4 regions of the Kosakonia sacchari SP1 genome follow, and region 1 is predicted to be linked to each of the others. Evidence: predicted binding sites of a transcription regulator. Region 1 holds the regulator's gene; each other region holds the start of a gene.

Region 1 (5,034 bases):
GAGGCTGATATCCGACGTAGAACAGAGGAAGGGAGAGGACCCTTGCCGAAAGGCCTTCCATGGGTAAACGGGTACAATCCGGTACCCGTTAATGCATAATATTTATCGTATTTATCAAACAGCCGAAAATGAGTATAGGCGCCAAAATCCGGTGATTCAATAAAAAGCCATTAGCAAGCTAACCGCTGAGTTATTGATAGTCGCTTGCGCAACTATTAATGCTAATGCGACGAGTGAGCCACAACCTCTTTATCCGCCCGTTCATCCTGAGTGCGGCGCTGAAGCCGATAACCCAACGCGACCAGCAACACCATTGACACCATAACACTGGTCGTCGTCAGCAGTGGTGTGGCGATAAGCCACGAAACGACCAGACTTGCCAGGAAACATAACCCCAGTTGTAGCGTATTCTGCAAGGCGGCTGCGCGACCGGTGGCCTGCGGGAATGGGCGCAGCGCCTGCGCGACCACGATAGGGTAAATCGCGCCATTGGCCATTGCCATAAAGCAGAAGGGGATGAGTAGCGCGGTCAGCGACACGTCCGACATAAAACCGACGGCCCAGGTGGCGAGGACACTTAACGCGAAAGCCCCCAGCAGCCACGGCAGCAAGCGAAAACCCTGCCATTTCTGCAACGCGGCACGGCAACCGTAACCGCCCACCAAAAAGGCGATGGTTTGCGGCACATAACTGAGGCCAATAACCGATGGGCCATAACCCATTTCGTGAAGAATAAACGGCGAACCGGTCAGCCAGGCGAAGAAACTGGCCGAGCAGGCGGCATAGATAATCACATTCCCGCGATAGTCCCGGGCGCGCAGCAGATCCATAAAGGTCAGCGATTGTTCGTGGTGCTCAATCTTATTCGCCGGTGCTTTCAGTCGCCATGCCGGGATCATCAGAATCACTGTGATCGCCAGTAAGGTGGCGAAAATGGCCTGCCAGTTGAAATGCGCAAGGATCCAGGCTCCCAGCAGCGGTGCCAGAGCGGGTGTTAAACCAACGAGCGGCATAATGGTGGCGAAGATGCGATTGACGCGATGCGCGGGATAGTTATCCGTCACCAGCGCCTGCCAGCTTACTGTCGCGGCGCAGACGCCTACCGCTTGCACAAAGCGCAGCACCAGCAACAGGGTTGCATCGCGTACCCATAATGTTCCCAGACACCCCAGCGCGAAAATCGCCAGCCCGGCCAGCAACACCGGCTTGCGGCCATAGCGATCTGATAGTGGCCCCCATACCAGTTGCGCAATGGCAAAGCCCGCCAGAAACAGGCTTAAGGTTGCGCTAACCACCGCAGACGATGTGTGTAAATCTTGCTGTATCGCGCTGAAGGCGGGGAGGTACATATCAGTGGCTAAAAAGCCGAGCACGCTTAATCCCGCGAGCCAGACTAAAAATCCGTTGCCAGGTTGCATTAGTGTTTCTCTTTAATTGCAGGTAATCAGGGCTGTCGAGTGTAAGGAGTGCATTAGCGCTTGTGAAACGCTAATATTTGCGTAGTGGTTTCAAAATTTTTGCAGGCAGATTATGTGGTCAGAATATTCACTGGAAGTGGTTGATGCTGTCGCGCGCAATGGCAGTTTTAGCGTCGCGGCGCAGGAGTTACACCGTGTACCTTCTGCGGTGAGCTATACCGTGCGACAGCTTGAGGAGTGGCTGGCTGTTCCGCTGTTTGAACGCCGCCATCGTGATGTTGAGCTCACGCCTGCCGGGGTCTGGTTTTTGAAAGAAGGGCGAGCTGTTATCAAAAAAATGCAGATCACCCGTCAGCAGTGCCAGCAAATCGCCAACGGCTGGCGCGGGCAACTGGCAATTGCCGTCGACAACATCGTAAAACCTGAACGTACCCGGCAATTGATCGTCGATTTCTATCGCCATTTCAGTGATGTTGAGTTGCAGGTTTACCAGGAAGTCTTTAACGGTGTCTGGGATGCGCTTGCTGACGGGCGGGTTGAGCTGGCGATCGGCGCAACGCAGGCCATCCCCGTAGGTGGGCGTTATGCGTTTCGCGATATGGGAATGCTGAGCTGGAAATGCGTGGTTTCCAGTCGTCATCCGCTGGCGTCACTGGCAGGTCCGCTCAGCGACGATACCTTGCGCAACTGGCCTTCACTTATCCAGGAAGATACGTCCCGCTCGTTGCCGAAACGTATTACCTGGCTGCTGGATAATCAGAAACGCGTGATTGTCCCTGATTGGGCGTCGTCGGAGGCGTGCTTATCTGCAGGGCTGTGCGTGGGAATGGTGCCGGCACACTTTGCCCGCCCGCGGCTCGACAGCGGTGACTGGGTCGCGCTGAACCTGGAAAACCCCTTCCCGGACGCGGCGTGCTGCCTGACGTGGCAACAAAATGAGGCTTCCCCGGCGTTAAACTGGCTGCTGGAATATCTTGGGGACAGTGAAACGCTGAATGACGAATGGTTAAGGGAGCCGAATTAACGGCTCCGTAATAAGCGATTAGCGGCGATAATCGCGGAACGGGCCATCGGCCACTGAGCGACGCTCGACCAGGCGCGGATGCACTTCGATAGACTGCGACTCCTCGCGCTTGTTGACGATGCGATCAAGCAGCATGGTAAACGCCGTTTCTCCCAGCGAATCTTTCGGCTGGTGAATCGTGGTTAATGCCGGAGTGAAGAAGCGTGAGTTACGCACATTGTCATAACCAATCAGGGAAATATCCTGCGGTACGCGTAAACCCATCTCATCGGCAGCACACAGCGCGCCCATCGCCATAATGTCGCCACCGCAAAACACCGCAGTAGGGCGATGCGCCTGACCGAGGATTTGCTGCATCGCGCGATAGCCGGATTCCGGCTCGAAATCGCCCTGTACGATCCAGTTTTCCGGCACGGTGATAAGGGCTTCTTCCATCGCTTTCATAAAGCCAGCCAGACGGCCAGCGCCAGTGTTACGCTCCAGAGGGCCTGGGATCACACCAATATCGCGGTGTCCGCGATCAATAAGGTAGCGACCGGCCATATAACCGCCTTCGAAGGCGTTATCAATAACGGAGTCCGTAAAGTCGGCCTTCGCTTCGCCCCAGTCCATCACGACCATCGGAATATGGCGGTACTCTTCCAGCATGTTCAACAGCGATTCCGGGTATTCTGAACACATTACCAGCAAGCCATCGACACGCTTTTGCGCCATCATCGACAGGTAAGCACGCTGTTTTTCGAGGCTATTCCAGGCATTGCCAAGGATCAGGGTGTAACCCTTCTGGAAGCACTTTTTCTCTACGGCTTCAATAATTTCAGCAAAGTAGGCCGCTTCACTGCTGGTAGCCAGCAAACCGATCGATTTTGTGTGATTCACTTTCAGGCTGCGGGCGACAGCGCTGGGGGAATAGTGCAGCTCTTTAATCGCTGCCCACACGGCGTTGCGCGTCTCTTCGGCGACGAAACGGGTCTTGTTAATTACATGTGATACGGTTGTAGTGGAAACGTTTGCTCGTTTCGCTACGTCTTTAATCGTTGCCATCAGATATCACTCCAGACCATATCATAAGCTCCTGATAATACTTAAGGTAAACGTTTGCCTTTAATCACCCTGTACCCATCAAAGGGGGTGCGGTACGCCGGGAAAACGACACTGGACGTCAGGAGGGGAGTCAATGGCCGGTACGCTAATAAATTTAGCGTCGAATTTTGTCTGATCTTGAGCAAAAGGGGAAGTATTAAAACGTTTCTCCTGCGAATTCCCGCAAGATTTTTAAGATAATTTGTGCAAAAATGCGTTATCTCACTTTTTGTGGGGAAATTAAAAAGGGGAAAATTGATGAGCACCGATCTGAAGTATTCTTTAATCACTACCGTCATCGTTCTGAGCCTGATTGTTTTCGGCGGTCTGACTGCTGCACTGCATTGATCTATCGCGAGGGAGAGCCTCTTCTCCCTCGGTTTTCTGCCCCGCTATTGTTATCACCTCTGCAATAATCTTTTGTCATTCTGCTAACTTCTGTTTTTTGTGATAGCTGTCATACTTTTGACTTCAGCGACAGGGTCGCTAGTCGGCATGTCTTTTTTGGAGTCACAGATGAAAATTAATTTCCCTTTGCTTGCCCTGGCGATTGGCGCCTTCGGCATTGGTACTACCGAGTTTTCCCCGATGGGATTACTGCCGGTTATTGCCCGCGGCGTTGACGTTTCTATTCCGGCAGCGGGGATGCTGATTAGCGCCTACGCTATCGGTGTAATGGTTGGTGCGCCGTTAATGACGTTGTTGCTGTCTCATCGCGGCAGACGCAATGCCCTGATCTTTTTGATGGCAATTTTTACGCTTGGTAACGTGCTGTCGGCGATCGCGCCGGATTACACCACATTAATGCTGGCACGTATCGTCACTAGCCTGAACCATGGCGCTTTCTTTGGTCTTGGTTCGGTGGTGGCAGCAAGCGTGGTTGCCAAAGAGAAGCAGGCCAGCGCAGTCGCCACCATGTTTATGGGGCTGACCATTGCTAACATCGGCGGTGTACCTGCCGCGACCTGGCTGGGTGAAACCATTGGCTGGCGCATGTCGTTCATGGCCACTGCCGGGCTGGGTGTGATTGCTATGGCGAGCCTGTTCTTTTCGTTGCCGAAAGGTGGTGCTGGTGAGCGCCCGGACGTACGTAAAGAGCTGTCGGTACTGGTACGCCCACAAGTGTTGTCCGCATTGCTGACCACTGTGCTCGGCGCAGGTGCCATGTTCACGCTGTATACCTACATTGCGCCGGTACTGCACACCATTACCGATGCCACTCCCGTTTTTGTGACGGCGATGCTGGTGTTGATTGGCGTTGGTTTCTCCATTGGTAACTATCTCGGCGGCAAACTGGCGGATCGCTCGGTCACCGGCACGCTGAAAGGTTTTTTGATCCTGCTGATTGCCATCATGCTGGCGATCCCGTTCCTGGCGCGCAGTGAAGTGGGCGCAGCCATCAGCATGGTGGTGTGGGGCGCGGCGACGTTTGCGGTGGTTCCGCCGTTGCAGATGCGTGTCATGCGCGTTGCGCATGAAGCACCTGGCCTTTCATCTTCAGTCAATATC
Region 2 (5,034 bases), 1.0 Mb from region 1:
TCCTGTTTGTATCGGCTACCCCATTACGGCAGGGGGCGGAGTTTATAGATATCATTTCGCTTTGAATACATAGCCTGCTCATTAATGCTTTAGTTAATTATGTTTTTCGGATAATTATCGCGACGGGACGGAAAATAGTAAGACGATCCCTACTGACAATATGCTGTCAGGAGTCCTCTGGCAGACTCGCTGTGTTGATTTTTTTAACGCAGAGGAACAGAGCATGAACACATTAGTGAATTGGTTTGAATTGCCGGTACAGCAACTGGATCGTGCAGTCGCGTTTTATGAGCATGTATTAGGTAGTCAGTTTCGCCATGAGACTGTAGCTGGTATCGAAATGGCGGTATTTCCGCATGTAAAACCTGCGACCGGCGGTGCGCTGGTAAAAGGACCAATGTTCCAGCCGGTAAGCGGTGGTACAGTGGTCTACCTGGCGACGGCAAACCTTGCGGCTGCGCTGGAACGCGTGCGTGAAAAGAGCGGTGAATGTTGTTTTGGCCCGGAAGTATTGCCGCAGGGCATTGGTACTATTGCCCTGATTATTGACAGTGAGGGTAACCGGGTTGGATTGCATCAACCCGCCTGAACCACTGATGCCCGTGCTGATGCGCGGGCTTTTCTTCATCCGGATAAGTTATGAGCCGTCGTGCTGATCGATTGTTTCAGATAGTTCAGGTTCTGCGTGCCCGACGTCGCGTGACGGCGGCGCTACTGGCCGAGCGGCTGGAGGTTTCTGAACGCACCATCTATCGCGACATTCGCGATTTGTCACTTTCCGGCGTACCGATTCAGGGCGAGGCGGGCAGCGGTTACCGTTTACTGCCCGGTTTCGATTTGCCGCCGTTAATGTTTACCGGTCTTGAGGTTGAAGCACTAATTGCCGCTATCGGCATGTTGCAAACCTGGAGCGGCGATACGCTGGCACAGGCTGCCGGTTCGGCGCAGGAAAAACTGTTGGCGGTACTGCCTTACGACAAACGCATTACGGCTGAACGCAACCGCATCGTTTCACCCAATTTTGATAAATACCCGCAGGTACGCGTCTGGTTTGATGTGATGCACCAGGCGATGCGGCTGCATCAGGAGTTGCATCTGCATTATGAAGACGACAAAGGAAAAGCCTCGGAGCGGGTGATCCATCCGTTAGGGCTGTCGTTTATGGGAAGTGTGTGGGTATTGGTGTCGTGGTGTACGTTACGCGATGACTATCGTTGTTTTCGTCTCGATCGCTGCACATCGGTCGCTTTTACCGGCAAGACATTTACGGAACGCGCGGACAGATCGATGCAGGATTTCGTTAACCTGCAGAAAGCGCGCTGGCAATAAAAAAGCCGACCATCGGGTCGGCTCTTATGCAATGCAGTGGGATTAGAAGTTGTAACCAACAACCAGGTAACCACCCCAACCGGTAGAACGCACATAGCTATCGCCCATGGCTGCATCATCTTTGAACTGACCGCCATTGTGCCAATAACGGGCTACCACAGAGTAGTGCCAGTGATCGTAGCCCAGCGAAAGAATATGGCTGGAAGCAATCGAGTTGTTGGTGCGGAACTGCTCGCCGTTAACATAGTAGCGGCTGTCGCCCAGTTTTGAACCCCAGTCAAAGTTGGTAAAGCCGATGTAGCTCAGTTGGCCGCCCCACAGGCTGGTGATTGGCACAAAGTATTTCACTTTGAAGCGGTAGCCGTCCCATTCGTTTTGGTTTTCGGCACCGTAGTTCTGCCACTGATATTTCGCATAGACGTTCAGGGAGAGGCTCATCGGCAAGCCGGTGTCGATGTCGGTACCCAGACCCATGTACCAGGTGCTCTGACGACCAGATTCGTTGCGACCCATGTCGTAGATGTAGTTGTTAGCGAAGTACCACTCTTTGAACGGACCAAAACTCAGATCGGTTCCGGTCAGTTTATCAATAGAGAAACGTGGCTCGATTTCCATAAACAGCGGCGAACCGTGGTTCCAGATCCCCTTCGCACCGGTGTTACCACCGAAGAAGACTGGCGCATCCAGGTAGCCGTAGAAATCAAACCAATCTTTCTTGGCGAACGCTTCATATTCCAGATAAGTATCGTTACGCGGAACAGGTCCGAAACGGGTGTGATAACTCCCCACCACGTTTACGCTCTGGTGCCACCAGTCGGAAACGTATTCAGGTTTGCTGTTATCCGCTGCGTTAGCAGTAAAAGAAGCGGAAAGCGCCAGAGCAGCACCGGCTGCGAGAATTGTTTTTTTCATCATTACGCCACTGATTGAGATCCCAGACGGGAGTGAAAGAAAGCACGCATGGAGTTTCTAAATGTTTCATATTTCTGCGCGCCTATTATAAGTATCCGCGTTCACAAAAATATGTGTTGTTTCACATTATTGACACACGCGTAATCGATTGCGTTCACGTTTGCGTGCAATAAACGACGGCGATTGTACTGGCATTTATCGATATTGCAAATTGGTGAATGTGATGAACAGATGACAAAAAAGAAGAAAACACATGACAGAGAGTAAGAAAGGGCGACAGCGTCGCCCCTGAGGTTATTGCAAATTGGCGGGCTGGATATCGTGAATGCGGACAAAGCCTAACTGCTCTGGCGTGATGCCGTTAAGTTGCAGCGGAATATCAACGTCGCTCGGCGCCAGTGTGCTGGCCGGTGCGTTAATCAGCTGGTTTTGTACGTTCACTTCCTGGTAGTTCTCGGTGGTGCCCTGAATCTGGCCCCATTCAACGGTGCCGCTAAAAGCCGGTAACGGATCGTTGGATTCGCCCTGGATTCGCAACACGACCCGGGTTCCCGCCGCATTCGGCGCGATATTTTGCAACGACATACGCAGCATACCGATTTGGCTATTCAAGCGGGCGGGCGTATTGGCGCCTGGCAGTAGGTAAACGCCGCTACCGGATTTGGCATTCAGCGTGTTCTGCTGGGTGATTTTCACCGTCTCTTTATTAAGCTTGCTCATTTCATTATTGAGCGTGCTGACACTTTGATGAAGCTGGCGAACTTCGCTTTGCTGGGCGCAGGCACTGAGGGCAAAAAGGCTTCCCAGTAACAGGGTTCTTAGGTAACGTCTTGTCATTGTGTCTGTTTCCTTGGATAGGATCTTCTCTGTAATGGTAGATCGCAACGGCCTCGTTGCCATCGATCCATTGTCTCAAAAACGGTCTGCCTTTGTTGTCATGCCAGTTCAGGGTAAAATAGATTTCAGTTAACTCTAACGTCAGGACGCCGTATGCATTGCCCATTCTGTTTCGCCGTGGATACCAAAGTTATCGATTCTCGCCTGGTGGGTGAAGGTTCATCCGTTCGCCGTCGCCGGCAGTGCCTGGTCTGTAATGAGCGTTTCACCACCTTTGAAGTGGCGGAGCTTGTGATGCCGCGCGTTGTGAAAAGCAATGATGTGCGTGAACCGTTCAATGAAGAGAAGCTGCGTCGTGGCATGTTAAAAGCGCTCGAAAAGCGCCCTGTGAGCGCGGATGACGTTGAAATGGCGCTGAATCACATTAAATCGCAACTTCGCGCAACCGGTGAACGGGAAGTGCCGAGTAAGATGATTGGCAATTTGGTGATGGAGCAGCTGAAAAAGCTCGATAAAGTGGCCTATGTCCGCTTTGCCTCTGTCTACCGTAGCTTTGAAGATATTCGCGAATTTGGCGAAGAGATCGCACGTCTACAGGACTAATCATGCACGACGAAATGTACATGGCGCGAGCGCTGAAACTGGCGCAGCGCGGGCGTTTTACCACTCACCCGAACCCGCGTGTCGGCTGCGTCATTGTCAACGATGGCGAAATTGTCGGCGAAGGTTTTCATTACCGCGCTGGCGAACCGCACGCGGAAGTGCATGCGTTGCGCATGGCGGGCGAACGGGCCCGCGGTGCAACAGCATATGTCACGCTCGAACCGTGCAGCCATCACGGGCGTACTCCGCCATGCTGTGAAGCGCTGATTAATGCTGGCGTTGCGCGCGTGGTTGCCGCAATGCAGGATCCTAACCCACAGGTTGCCGGGCGCGGTTTGTATCGCTTGCAGCAGGAAGGTATTGAAGTCAGTCACGGGTTAATGATGAGTGAAGCCGAAGCGTTGAATAAAGGCTTCCTCAAACGTATGCGCACCGGGTTTCCTTACGTGCAACTTAAGCTCGGCGCGTCGCTTGATGGACGTACCGCGATGGCCAGCGGCGAAAGCCAGTGGATCACCTCACCGCAGGCGCGACGTGACGTACAGCAGCTACGCGCGCAGAGCCACGCGATCCTGACCAGCAGTGAAACGGTGCTGGCGGACGATCCGGCGCTGACTGTGCGCTGGGCAGAGTTAAATGCCGATACTCAGGCGCTTTACCCGCAGGAAAATTTGCGTCAACCGGTACGCATTGTTGTCGACAGCCAGAACCGGGTGACACCGCAGCATCAGTTAGTCGGCCTGCCGGGAGAAACCTGGTTTGCTCGTACGCGCGCCGATGAGCGCCAGTGGCCTGAAAACGTGCGTGAAATTATCGTACCGGAACATAATGGCCACGCCGATCTGGTCACGCTGATGATGCTGCTCGGCAAACAGCAGATCAACAGTGTGTGGGTCGAAGCGGGCGCACACCTTGCCGGAGCATTGTTGCAGGCCGGTCTGGTGGATGAGCTGATTGTCTATCTGGCACCTACACTGTTAGGCAGCGATGCGCGCGGTCTGTGTGTGCTGCCGGGGTTATCCGCCCTTGCGGAGGCACCACACTTTAAATTCAATGAGATACGTCAGGTTGGCCCCGATGTCTGCCTGCATCTCACTCATGCGTGATGCCTGCTGTAAAAGGGAAGCAGCGCGTAAAATATTATGCTAAAATCCGCCCCCCTGCGGGGTCCGAACTGAACCTGTGAAGGAAGTGTATGAACATTATTGAAGCCAACGTTGCTGCTCCGGACGCTCGCGTCGCCATCACCATTGCGCGTTTCAACAACTTCATCAACGACAGCCTGCTGGAAGGCGCGATTGATGCGCTGAAACGCATCGGTCAGGTGAAAGATAACAACATCACCGTTGTGTG
Region 3 (5,034 bases), 210 kb from region 1:
GAAATGGCGCGCATATCGCAGGCAAGGAGCCTGGGTAAATATTTCCTGCTTGTCGATAATATGCTGGTTGTTCTCGGCTTTTTCGTTGTCTTCCCACTGATTTCTATCCGCTTTGTTGACCAGCTTGGCTGGGCGGCGTTAATGGTCGGCATTGCCCTCGGTTTGCGTCAGTTTATTCAACAAGGTTTGGGGATTTTCGGCGGTGCGATTGCCGACCGTTTCGGTGCCAAGCCGCTGATTGTCACCGGCATGCTGATGCGCGCAGGCGGTTTTGCCGCGATGGCGGTGGCACATGAACCCTGGCTGCTGTGGCTCTCCTGTATTCTTTCCGGGCTGGGCGGCACGCTGTTTGATCCGCCGCGCTCCGCGCTGGTGGTGAAACTAGTGCGCCCCAATCAGCGTAGCCGCTTTTTCTCGCTGCTAATGATGCAGGACAGCGCGGGCGCGGTTATTGGCGCGCTGCTCGGCAGTTGGCTGCTGCAATATGACTTTCGTCTGGTGTGCGCAGCTGGTGCGTTGATGTTTATCTTGTGTGCCGCGTTTAACGCCTGGCTGCTGCCTGCCTGGAAACTCTCGACGGTGAAAGCGCCGGTGCGCGAAGGTCTGACGCGCGTACTGCGTGACAAGCGCTTTGTGACTTACGTGCTGACCCTTACCGGTTATTACATGCTGGCGGTGCAGGTTATGTTGATGCTGCCGATTATGGTGAACGACATTGCCGGTTCCCCGGCGGCAGTGAAGTGGATGTACGCCATTGAAGCCTGTCTGTCGCTGACGCTGCTCTACCCCATTGCTCGCTGGAGTGAAAAACGTTTTCGCCTTGAGCATCGCCTGATGGCGGGTCTGCTGGTGATGTCATTCAGCCTGTTGCCGGTGGGGATGGTCGGCACGCTGCAGCAACTCTTTACGCTGATTTGCACCTTCTACATCGGCTCCATTATTGCCGAGCCAGCGCGCGAAACGTTAAGCGCACAGCTGGCCGATGCCCGTGCGCGCGGCAGCTATATGGGTTTCAGCCGTCTTGGGCTGGCCTTCGGGGGCGCGCTTGGTTATGCCGGTGGCGGCTGGCTGTTTGACGCCGGGAAAGCATTTAATCAGCCGGAACTGCCGTGGATGATGCTTGGCGTTATCGGGATGATCACCTCTATGGCGCTGCTGTGGCAATTCAGTCACAAACGTATTCGTCCGACCATGCTTGAACCCGGTGCCTGATTTGCGCGCAGGTTTTCCCTCTTCCATACTGGTAATTGATGGATAAGCCAGTATGGAGGAGAAACGTGAAACTCTACATTTACGATCACTGCCCGTTCTGCGTTAAAGCCCGCATGATTTTCGGCCTTAAGAACATCCCCGTCGAACTCAAGATCCTGCTCAATGATGACGAAGTCACACCCACAAAAATGATTGGCCAGAAAATGGCGCCGATCCTGCAAAAGGATGACAGTCGCTATCTGCCGGAAAGCATGGATATTGTTCACTATGTCGATAAGCTTGATGGCAAACCGCTGCTCACCGGCAAGCAAAACCCGAAAATTGAAGAATGGCTGCGTAAGGTGAATGGCTACGTTAATAAGCTGTTGATCCCGCGCTTCGCGAAATCGCCGTTTGATGAATTTTCCACGCCGCAGGCGCGGGCCTATTTCGTTGCCAAAAAAGAGGCCGCCATTGGCGATTTTGCCGAGCACCTCAGCCATTCCACAGGGCTAGCGAAAAATATCAGCGACGATTTACGTGCGCTGGATAAACTGATTGTTCAGCCCAACGCGGTGAACGGGGAACTCTCCGATGATGATATTCATCTCTTCCCGCTGCTACGTAACCTGACGCTGGTAAGCGGTATCAACTGGCCAAGCCGCGTTGCAGCGTACCGCGACAATATGGCGAAACAGACACAAATTAACTTGCTGTCATCGATGGCTATTTAACCGCCCGTGACGGAAGCGCACCCGCTTCCGTCATGCCTTTCAGCTTTTTCCGCTGGCCTTTATTTAGCGTGTGTCGCATGCTACGCCCCTGCGTCGTAGCATGGCGATCACGTTGAGGAATTCATGAAGAGAATCATTTTTGCCGCAGTATTACTGTTGAGCGGTGTGCTGGTGGGGTGCAATCAACTGACCCAATATTCTATCAGCGAACAGGAGATTAACCAGGCGCTACAAAAACGTAACGACTTCGCCAAAGACATTGGTGTGCCCGGCGTTGCGGATGCCCATATTGTGCTGAATAACCTGGCCAGTGAAATCGGTCGCGAAGAACCCAATAAAATCACGCTGACCGGTGATGCGAATCTGGATATGACCTCGCTATTTGGCAACCAGAAAGCCATTATCAAATTGAAGCTCAAAGCGTTGCCGGTATTTGATAAGGAAAAAGGCGCGATTTACCTGCAGGAGATGGAAGTGGTTAACGCCACCGTGTCACCGGAAAAAATGCAGACCGTGTTACAAACGCTGATGCCCTATCTTAATCAGTCGCTACGCAATTATTTTAACCAACGTCCTGCCTATGTGCTGAAAGAAGACAGCAGCAAAGGCGAGGCGCTGGCGAAAAAATATGCCAAAGGGATTGAGGTGAAACCGGGCGAAATTATCATTCCCCTCACAGACTAAATGACAGGGCGCCGCGAGCGCCCTTTTTTTCAGGAAAAAGATGCAAACGAAAACGTTTCCGCTTATTCTTAGTGCCCGGCAAAAAACACCTGTTTCTCACCAGCCGGAGCACTCCAATGACTCAACCCCAGGTTTTGAAAATCCGCCGTCCTGACGACTGGCATGTCCATTTACGTGATGGCGAAATGCTAAAAACCGTGGTGCCATGGACCAGCGAAACTTACGCCCGCGCCATTGTCATGCCGAACCTGGCTCCCCCTGTTACCACCGTGGATGCGGCCATCGCCTACCGTCAGCGTATTCTTGATGCTGTGCCCGCCGGGCATGATTTTACGCCCTTAATGACCTGCTACCTGACCGACAGCCTGAACGCCGATGAAGTCGAACGCGGCTTTAACGAGCAGGTGTTTACGGCAGCGAAACTCTATCCGGCGAATGCCACGACCAACTCCAGCCATGGTGTTACCAGCATTGATGCGATTATGCCGGTTCTGGAACGGATGGAAAAACTGGGGATGCCGCTGCTGGTGCATGGCGAAGTGACACACGCAGATATTGATATTTTCGATCGCGAAGCACGGTTTATCGAAACGGTCATGGAACCTCTGCGCCAGCGCCTGCCGGGGTTGAAAGTGGTGTTTGAGCATATTACGACCAAAGATGCCGCAGACTATGTACGTGAAGGCAATGAGCTGCTGGCCGCGACCATCACCCCTCAACACTTGATGTTTAACCGAAACCATATGCTGGTAGGTGGTGTGCGCCCTCACCTGTATTGTCTGCCGATCCTGAAGCGTAATATTCACCAGCAGGCGCTGCGCGAACTGGTTGCCAGCGGTTTTACTCGCGCGTTTCTCGGTACGGACTCCGCGCCGCATGCGCGTCATCGTAAAGAGGCCAGTTGCGGCTGCGCCGGTTGTTTCAACGCCCCCACCGCGCTTGGCAGTTATGCAACCGTGTTTGAAGAGATGAACGCCCTCCAGCATTTTGAAGCGTTCTGTTCAGTCAACGGACCGCGATTCTATGGCTTACCGGTGAACGAAACGTTGGTTGAACTGGTGCGTGAAGAGTGCCTGGTACCAGAGACAATTGCGCTGCCGGAAGATTCGCTGGTGCCTTTCCTGGCGGGTGAAACCGTGCGCTGGCGCGTTAAATAAAAAAATTATCGCTCCCTGTTGTAATATTTTTCGCTTAACTGTATAAACATACAGTAAATTACACAGGGGGCTATTATGCGCATTGAAGTGACTATCGCCAAAACCACACCCTTACCGCCTGGCGCTGTTGATGCGCTGGCGGGCGAGTTATCTCGTCGTCTGAACAATTGTTACCCCGATCGCGAAAACAAAATTACGGTTCGCTATGCCGCAGCAAATAATCTTTCGGTTTTAGGCGGTGCAAAAGAAGATAAAGATCGCATAACTGAAATTTTGCAGGAAACCTGGGAAAGCGCCGACGACTGGTTTATCACCGACTAATTTCTCTTTAAGTTTGTGCTTATTGCCGGGTCGCCCCGGCTTTTTTTGTTGTTTTTTTCAGCACAATCCTGGCGTAGATCTTTTTTAATAAAAATATATGGTTAAGAGCCCGTTTTCTTATTCAAAAAAATCTAACGGCCGAAAAAACATGTTGCAGAGTGTTTAATTATTCGATCTACTCCTCCACTTGTTGGTATACTGAAAAAGCTTCAAATAAAACACGCATTGAACCTCAAGAGTCGTTGTCGAATTAAACACGCCAATAAAGGGGTTATGATGGTAAAGAATAATGAAGTCATCCAGACCCATCCACTGGTCGGATGGGACATCAGCACCGTGGATAGCTACGACGCACTGATGCTCCGGTTGCATTACCAGACCCCAAACAGAGCCGCTCAGGAAGAGACCGAAGTCGGCCAGACGTTGTGGTTAACGACCGATGTTGCCCGCCAGTTTATATCGATACTCGAAGCGGGCATTGCCAAGATTGAATCGGGCGACTACCAGGAAGATGAGTATCGCAGGCATTAGCAACAATGCGCTATATAGACTCAACAGGCACCCTTGTGGTGCCTTTCTTATTTCTGTCCTTGTATAACGTTCCCAGGTTAATTACCCTCCTGAACACGCATTTGCCTGGAGAACACCACCATGAAATACGATCTCATTATTATTGGCAGCGGCTCTGTCGGTGCTGCGGCAGGCTATTACGCCACACTAAGCGGGCTGAACGTGCTGATGACCGACGCTCACCTGCCGCCGCATCAGGAAGGCAGCCACCACGGTGATACGCGTTTAATCCGTCATGCTTACGGCGAAGGCGAGAAATATGTTCCGCTGGTGTTGCGCGCCCAGCAGTTGTGGGAGCAACTGGCGGCGGAAAGCGGCGAAGCGGTGTTTGACCGTACAGGCGTTATCAACATTGGTCCGGCTGATTCCGCTTTTTT
Region 4 (5,034 bases), 740 kb from region 1:
CAAATGGCACCTGGGCAATAACGCCGTGGAACAGCGATGGACGTTGGTTGATTACTGCGCCCATGAGTAATCCACCCGCGCTCCCCCCCATGCCGTAACAGAACAATGGCGAGCCGTAGCCCTGCGCCAGCAAGCTGTCGGTGACATCAATAAAATCGTTAAAGCTATTTTTTTTGTTGAGAAACTTCCCGTCCTCATACCATGAATGGCCCAATTCGCCGCCGCCGCGAATATGCGCGATAGCGCAGACAAACCCTCGATCCAGCAAGCTTAACCGGCTGCTGCTAAAATCAGCATCCATACTGGCGCCGTAAGAACCATAACCATAAACCAGTAGCGGGTTTTCTCCTTTGCGGAAATGTTTATGGTTATAAACCAGCGACACTGGCACTTCGACGCCATCTCTGGCGTGGATCCACAAGTGCTCGCTGCGATAATCACTGGCATCAAACCCCGCCACCTCCATTTGTTTCAGAACACGACGTTCTCCGGTGTCCATATCCAGTTCAAACAACGTATCTGGCATGGTCATGGATGAATAGCCATAACGCAGGCGTGATGTTTCCGGTTCCGGATTGTAAGCAAGCCAGGTGACATAGGCGGGATCGTCAAACGCGATACCGATAACTTCCCGGGTTTTGCGGTTAATCTGGCGCAAACTGGTCAGGCCGCGCTGGCGTTCTTCCACAACCAGCCAATCAGTAAACAGCGTAAACCCTTCAAGCATCACCTGCTCGCGCGCCGGTATCAGTACTTCCCAGCGCCGTTCATCGCGCACTTTGGTGCGATACAGACCGAAGTTTTTACCATCCCGATTGGATCGCAGGTAAAAAGTGTGCTGGTAGTGATCAAGGCTATATTCGTGATCTTTGCGCCTTGGCAGAAAACGCAGCGGCTGGGCGTCCGGCAGTTCGGCATCAAGGAGGAGAACTTCACTGGTGGTCGCGCTGGCGAGATGAATAGTGATGTAGTGCTGGGAAGTGGTTTTGCTCAGGCCAACATAAAAGGTCTCGTCCTGCTCTTCATACACCAGTTCATCCTGTTGCGAAGGCGTCCCTACGGTGTGTCGCCAGACCTGGTACGGCAGTAATGTTGTGGCATGTTTGCGCACATAATAGAGCGTTTCTGAATCGTTAACCCAGACAAATTCCGGCGAGACATTATCCAGCATTTCCGGATACCAGTTGCCCGTCTCAAGATTGCGAAAACGCAGACCATACTGCCTGCGGGAAAGATAATCTTCAGCAATCGCCATAATAGTATTGTCGGGCGAGACTTCCATACCGCCAAGGGTGTAGAACTCACTGTGCGACGCACGCTGGTTGGCATCCAGTAACACCGACCACTCATCCCACTCGGAACTGAGAACCGACTGACGTTGATAAATCGCATACTCGCTTCCCGGCTCGTAGATGTGCCGGTAACGGTAGCCGTTTTTGATATAAGGCGCGGAGACTTCGCGCTGCGGTATTCGCGAGATAATTTCTGCCAGCACATCGTCCTGCAACGCCTGCTGGGAGGCCATCACTTCGCGCCCGTAATCATTTTCCTGATGGAGATAATCCAGAACATCTGACTGCGAGCGCGTATCGTCCCGCAGCCAGTAATAGTTGTCGATACGCGTATCACCATGCATCGTCATGGCGTGCGGGATTTTTTTTGCTTTCGGCGACATAGCACAATTCTTATTTGGTTTTACATACCTATAAGGGTGGCAAAACCCACGCGCGATGCAAGCGAAACGTAATGTAGATCATGAGCTAAGCGCTAATTTCTGCTTTTTGAGATCCGCCTCGATATCTTCACGCACGTCTTGCGGAATTTTTAACGCGTCGCCCAGCGCGTTCAAATAACTGCGTTCCATAAAGTGATCGATATCGATAACAGCGCAACTGAGGAAGTAAACTTCCAGCGCTTCTTCTTCGTTTTGCACTCCCTGTGCCAGACGCGCGGGGTCAAGCGGCTGGTCTATGGCATTCGCTACCAGTTGCTGTCCTTGCGCTTCCACGCCCGCTTCACGCAATTGCTGTTCTATCGCCGCGCGTTCTTTATCATCAATGTGTCCGTCGCTTTTAGCGGCGAAGACCAGCGCCAGGATCAGCCGCTCAGTGCGTACATCCAGAGGCGTATTTTGCTGACCAAATTGCGGCTCGCCTTGATGCGCATCCCGGATGCGATCCTTGTACTTATTCCACAATACGCTGCCCGCAACGGCACCTCCGCCCACCAGCAAAGCGCCAGTACCATATTTCGCGAGCAGTTTACGCGATGATTTACTGGCGACCAGCAGACCCGCCAGGCCACCTAATGCACCCGGAACCAACAAATTGTTGAGCCCCTGCCCACCTGATGACGGCGTCTGAGTATCACTTTTTTGACCAAGTAACGACTGCAGTTGATTTAACCAGCTCATAGAACCCTCGCTTACCATGACAGTTGTGCGCACAGAGTAAGCGAGGGGGATGTCAGGAAGTGTCTATATCTGAAAAGAATGGGAAAATGCGGTGTTACGATTGCGGCTGATACTCCGCGGTTCCGCCTTTACAATTGATAGTCACTCGATAGTGAATGTCAGTGCTTTTCCCGCGTACGGTTAACGGCACTACCCATTTATCATCCTTGCCAGTAATCTCCTTCGGATTGACCCAGGCGACCGGATCGGCCTGCCCCAGTTTCTTTTGATCGTCAGCCCAACGGACAATGCGATTCTGCAGATAATCCCGCTTAACACTGGCGGCGATGCCGTCTGCCTTGAGTCCCTCGCACGAGGGAAATTTCACCGATTTATCCGTGGCGGCATGCACCGCAATGCTGCCTGCCAGCAAAAGCAGACCGGCGAAAACTCCTGCTATTTTCATGCTTATCTCCTGGTTTTTATCCCTTCAAAGCATGGTACAAATTGCTGGCAGTGCAAGATCAGGCGACTTTCACGCGCTTCGCTGCAGTTTTGATATCCACAGTGTCAGCCGTTTCTGAATCAGAAGAGTCAACCGATGCAGTCGCGTCTTCAGCTTCAGCACCCGGTAACTTACCGGATTTCAGGATGCTGTTAAGCGCCTCTTTTTGCTCGGCAAGCCACAACGCCATCTGATCGCGCGCGTTGTCTTCCAGATCTACCGGCCCTGTTGCAAGCCAATCACCGAGCACTTCGGCCAGATCGAGCATCTTATCGTAAGCATCGGCTTCCTTTTTGCTGGCAAAAGACATTTTTTCCTCACCTTCACGAATGACTACGTATTTAACTTCTACCGCCATGATGCAGCCTCATTTAACTGTTTATTTATACAGTATAGTAGCGCGTTGAAAAAACCACCGCAAGTGATAAAAGACAGACGCAAACGTTTTCGTTTATACTGCGCGCAAATTTTTGCTAACGGTACGATGCTATGACTCTTTTAGGAACCGCGCTGCGCCCTGCAGCAACCCGCGTGATGTTATTAGGCTCTGGCGAATTGGGCAAGGAAGTTGCCATCGAATGTCAGCGTTTGGGTATTGAAGTGATCGCCGTGGATCGCTATCCCGATGCACCTGCGATGCATGTTGCGCATCGTTCGCATGTTATCAATATGCTTGATGGCGCGGCGTTAAAAGCGCTGGTTGAACAAGAAAAACCTCACTTTATCGTGCCGGAAATCGAAGCTATCGCCACCGATATGCTGATAGAGCTGGAAGCGAAGGGTCAGCATGTCGTCCCCTGCGCTCGCGCCACCCGGCTTACGATGAATCGTGAAGGTATCCGCCGCCTGGCGGCTGAAGAGTTACAGTTGCCGACCTCCAGCTACCGCTTTGCCGACAGTGAAGCTGCATTTCAGCAAGCCGTCGCGGAGATAGGCTTGCCCTGTATTGTAAAACCGGTGATGAGCTCCTCCGGTAAAGGCCAGAGCTTTATTAAAAGCGCCGATCAGTTAGCAAGCGCCTGGGAATATGCCCAGCAAGGTGGTCGTGCCGGTGCCGGGCGCGTCATTGTTGAAGGCGTGGTCAATTTTGATTTTGAAATCACGCTGCTGACCATCAGCGCCGTCGACGGCGTACATTTCTGCGCACCGGTCGGCCATCGCCAGGAAGATGGCGACTATCGCGAATCCTGGCAACCGCAACAAATGTCGCCCCTGGCGCTGGAGCGCGCGCAAGCTATTGCCAGCAAAGTGGTGCTGGCGCTTGGCGGTTACGGTCTGTTTGGCGTTGAGCTTTTTGTGTGCGGCGATGACGTTATCTTCAGCGAAGTTTCTCCGCGCCCGCACGATACCGGCATGGTGACTCTGATTTCACAGGATCTTTCCGAGTTTGCCCTGCATGTCCGCGCGTTTCTCGGCATGCCCATTGGGGCAATTCGCCAGTATGGTCCATCTGCTTCGGCCGTGATCCTGCCGCACTTGACCAGCCAGAATGTCACCTTTGATAACGTAAACAACGCCGTCGGTGCTGGCGTGCAGTTGCGTCTGTTTGGTAAGCCGGAAATCGCGGGTTCCCGCCGTATGGGCGTCGCGCTGGCCGTGGCAGACAACGTAGAAAAAGCGGTGGAATACGCGGTTGCGGCGGCCGCGGCGGTGAAGGTCAACGGGTAATCTGCTTCTCCCTGCAGGCGGCATTGATTGCTGCCTGGATGCGTAGACAACTCTCACAGAAGTACCTGCCAGCCCCTTGAGAACTAAATCCGGGGGCAATAAACGGAGTCGCATCTTTTGATGTCCGTAGCCCTGGACGAATCAAAACCATAAAAAAGCCCGGTCGGCGTTAGCTGACTGGGCTTTTTATCAGGCAGACTTCACTTCGGACCCGCCGAAAATTACTGTTTCGCGCCTTCTACTGCTTCGCGAGCCAGTTTAGTGATGCGATCGTAGTCGCCTGCTTCCAGCGCATCGGCCGGCACCAGCCAGGAACCACCGATACATAGCACGCTTTTCAGCGCCAGATAATCACGGTAGTTAGCCGGAGAAATGCCGCCAGTCGGGCAGAAACGTACCTGCGAGAACGGACCCGCAATCGCCTGCAGCGCTTTGGTGCCGCCATTGGCTTCCGCCGGGAAGAATTTAA

What was found. The regulator PurR, encoded in region 1, represses purine synthesis genes. The targets are predictions, from matches to a motif close to CANGCAAACGTTTGCNTG.
Region 2: the regulator PurR is predicted to act here: its motif matches at 2,379-2,396, upstream of C813_RS40825 (nucleoside-specific channel-forming protein Tsx).
Region 3: the regulator PurR is predicted to act here: its motif matches at 2,655-2,672, upstream of pyrC (dihydroorotase).
Region 4: the regulator PurR is predicted to act here: its motif matches at 3,332-3,349, upstream of purT (formate-dependent phosphoribosylglycinamide formyltransferase).

What each region holds. Positions count from the first base shown of each region.
Region 1 is NZ_CP007215.2:2,712,682-2,717,715, reverse strand. Features, by position in the region: gene punC (purine nucleoside transporter PunC) at 222-1,418, opposite strand; gene punR (DNA-binding transcriptional activator PunR) at 1,531-2,442, shown strand; gene purR (HTH-type transcriptional repressor PurR) at 2,461-3,486, opposite strand; gene cydH (cytochrome bd-I oxidase subunit CydH) at 3,784-3,873, shown strand; gene C813_RS35780 (MFS transporter) at 4,042-5,034, shown strand, end outside.
Region 2 is NZ_CP007215.2:3,753,268-3,758,301, reverse strand. Features, by position in the region: gene C813_RS40835 (VOC family protein) at 224-589, shown strand; gene C813_RS40830 (helix-turn-helix transcriptional regulator) at 640-1,329, shown strand; gene C813_RS40825 (nucleoside-specific channel-forming protein Tsx) at 1,372-2,241, opposite strand; gene C813_RS40820 (SadB/YajI family lipoprotein) at 2,536-3,078, opposite strand; gene nrdR (transcriptional regulator NrdR) at 3,232-3,681, shown strand; gene ribD (bifunctional diaminohydroxyphosphoribosylaminopyrimidine deaminase/5-amino-6-(5-phosphoribosylamino)uracil reductase RibD) at 3,684-4,787, shown strand; gene ribH (6,7-dimethyl-8-ribityllumazine synthase) at 4,877-5,034, shown strand, end outside.
Region 3 is NZ_CP007215.2:2,926,948-2,931,981, forward strand. Features, by position in the region: gene mdtH (multidrug efflux MFS transporter MdtH) at 4-1,212, shown strand; gene grxB (glutaredoxin 2) at 1,278-1,925, shown strand; gene C813_RS36805 (lipoprotein) at 2,049-2,609, shown strand; gene pyrC (dihydroorotase) at 2,726-3,766, shown strand; gene dinI (DNA damage-inducible protein I) at 3,842-4,087, shown strand; gene bssS (biofilm formation regulator BssS) at 4,364-4,618, shown strand; gene solA (N-methyl-L-tryptophan oxidase) at 4,739-5,034, shown strand, end outside.
Region 4 is NZ_CP007215.2:1,969,597-1,974,630, reverse strand. Features, by position in the region: gene ptrB (oligopeptidase B) at 1-1,675, opposite strand, end outside; gene C813_RS32380 (tellurite resistance TerB family protein) at 1,754-2,413, opposite strand; gene yebF (protein YebF) at 2,508-2,858, opposite strand; gene C813_RS32370 (YebG family protein) at 2,917-3,255, opposite strand; gene purT (formate-dependent phosphoribosylglycinamide formyltransferase) at 3,387-4,565, shown strand; gene kdgA (bifunctional 4-hydroxy-2-oxoglutarate aldolase/2-dehydro-3-deoxy-phosphogluconate aldolase) at 4,787-5,034, opposite strand, start outside.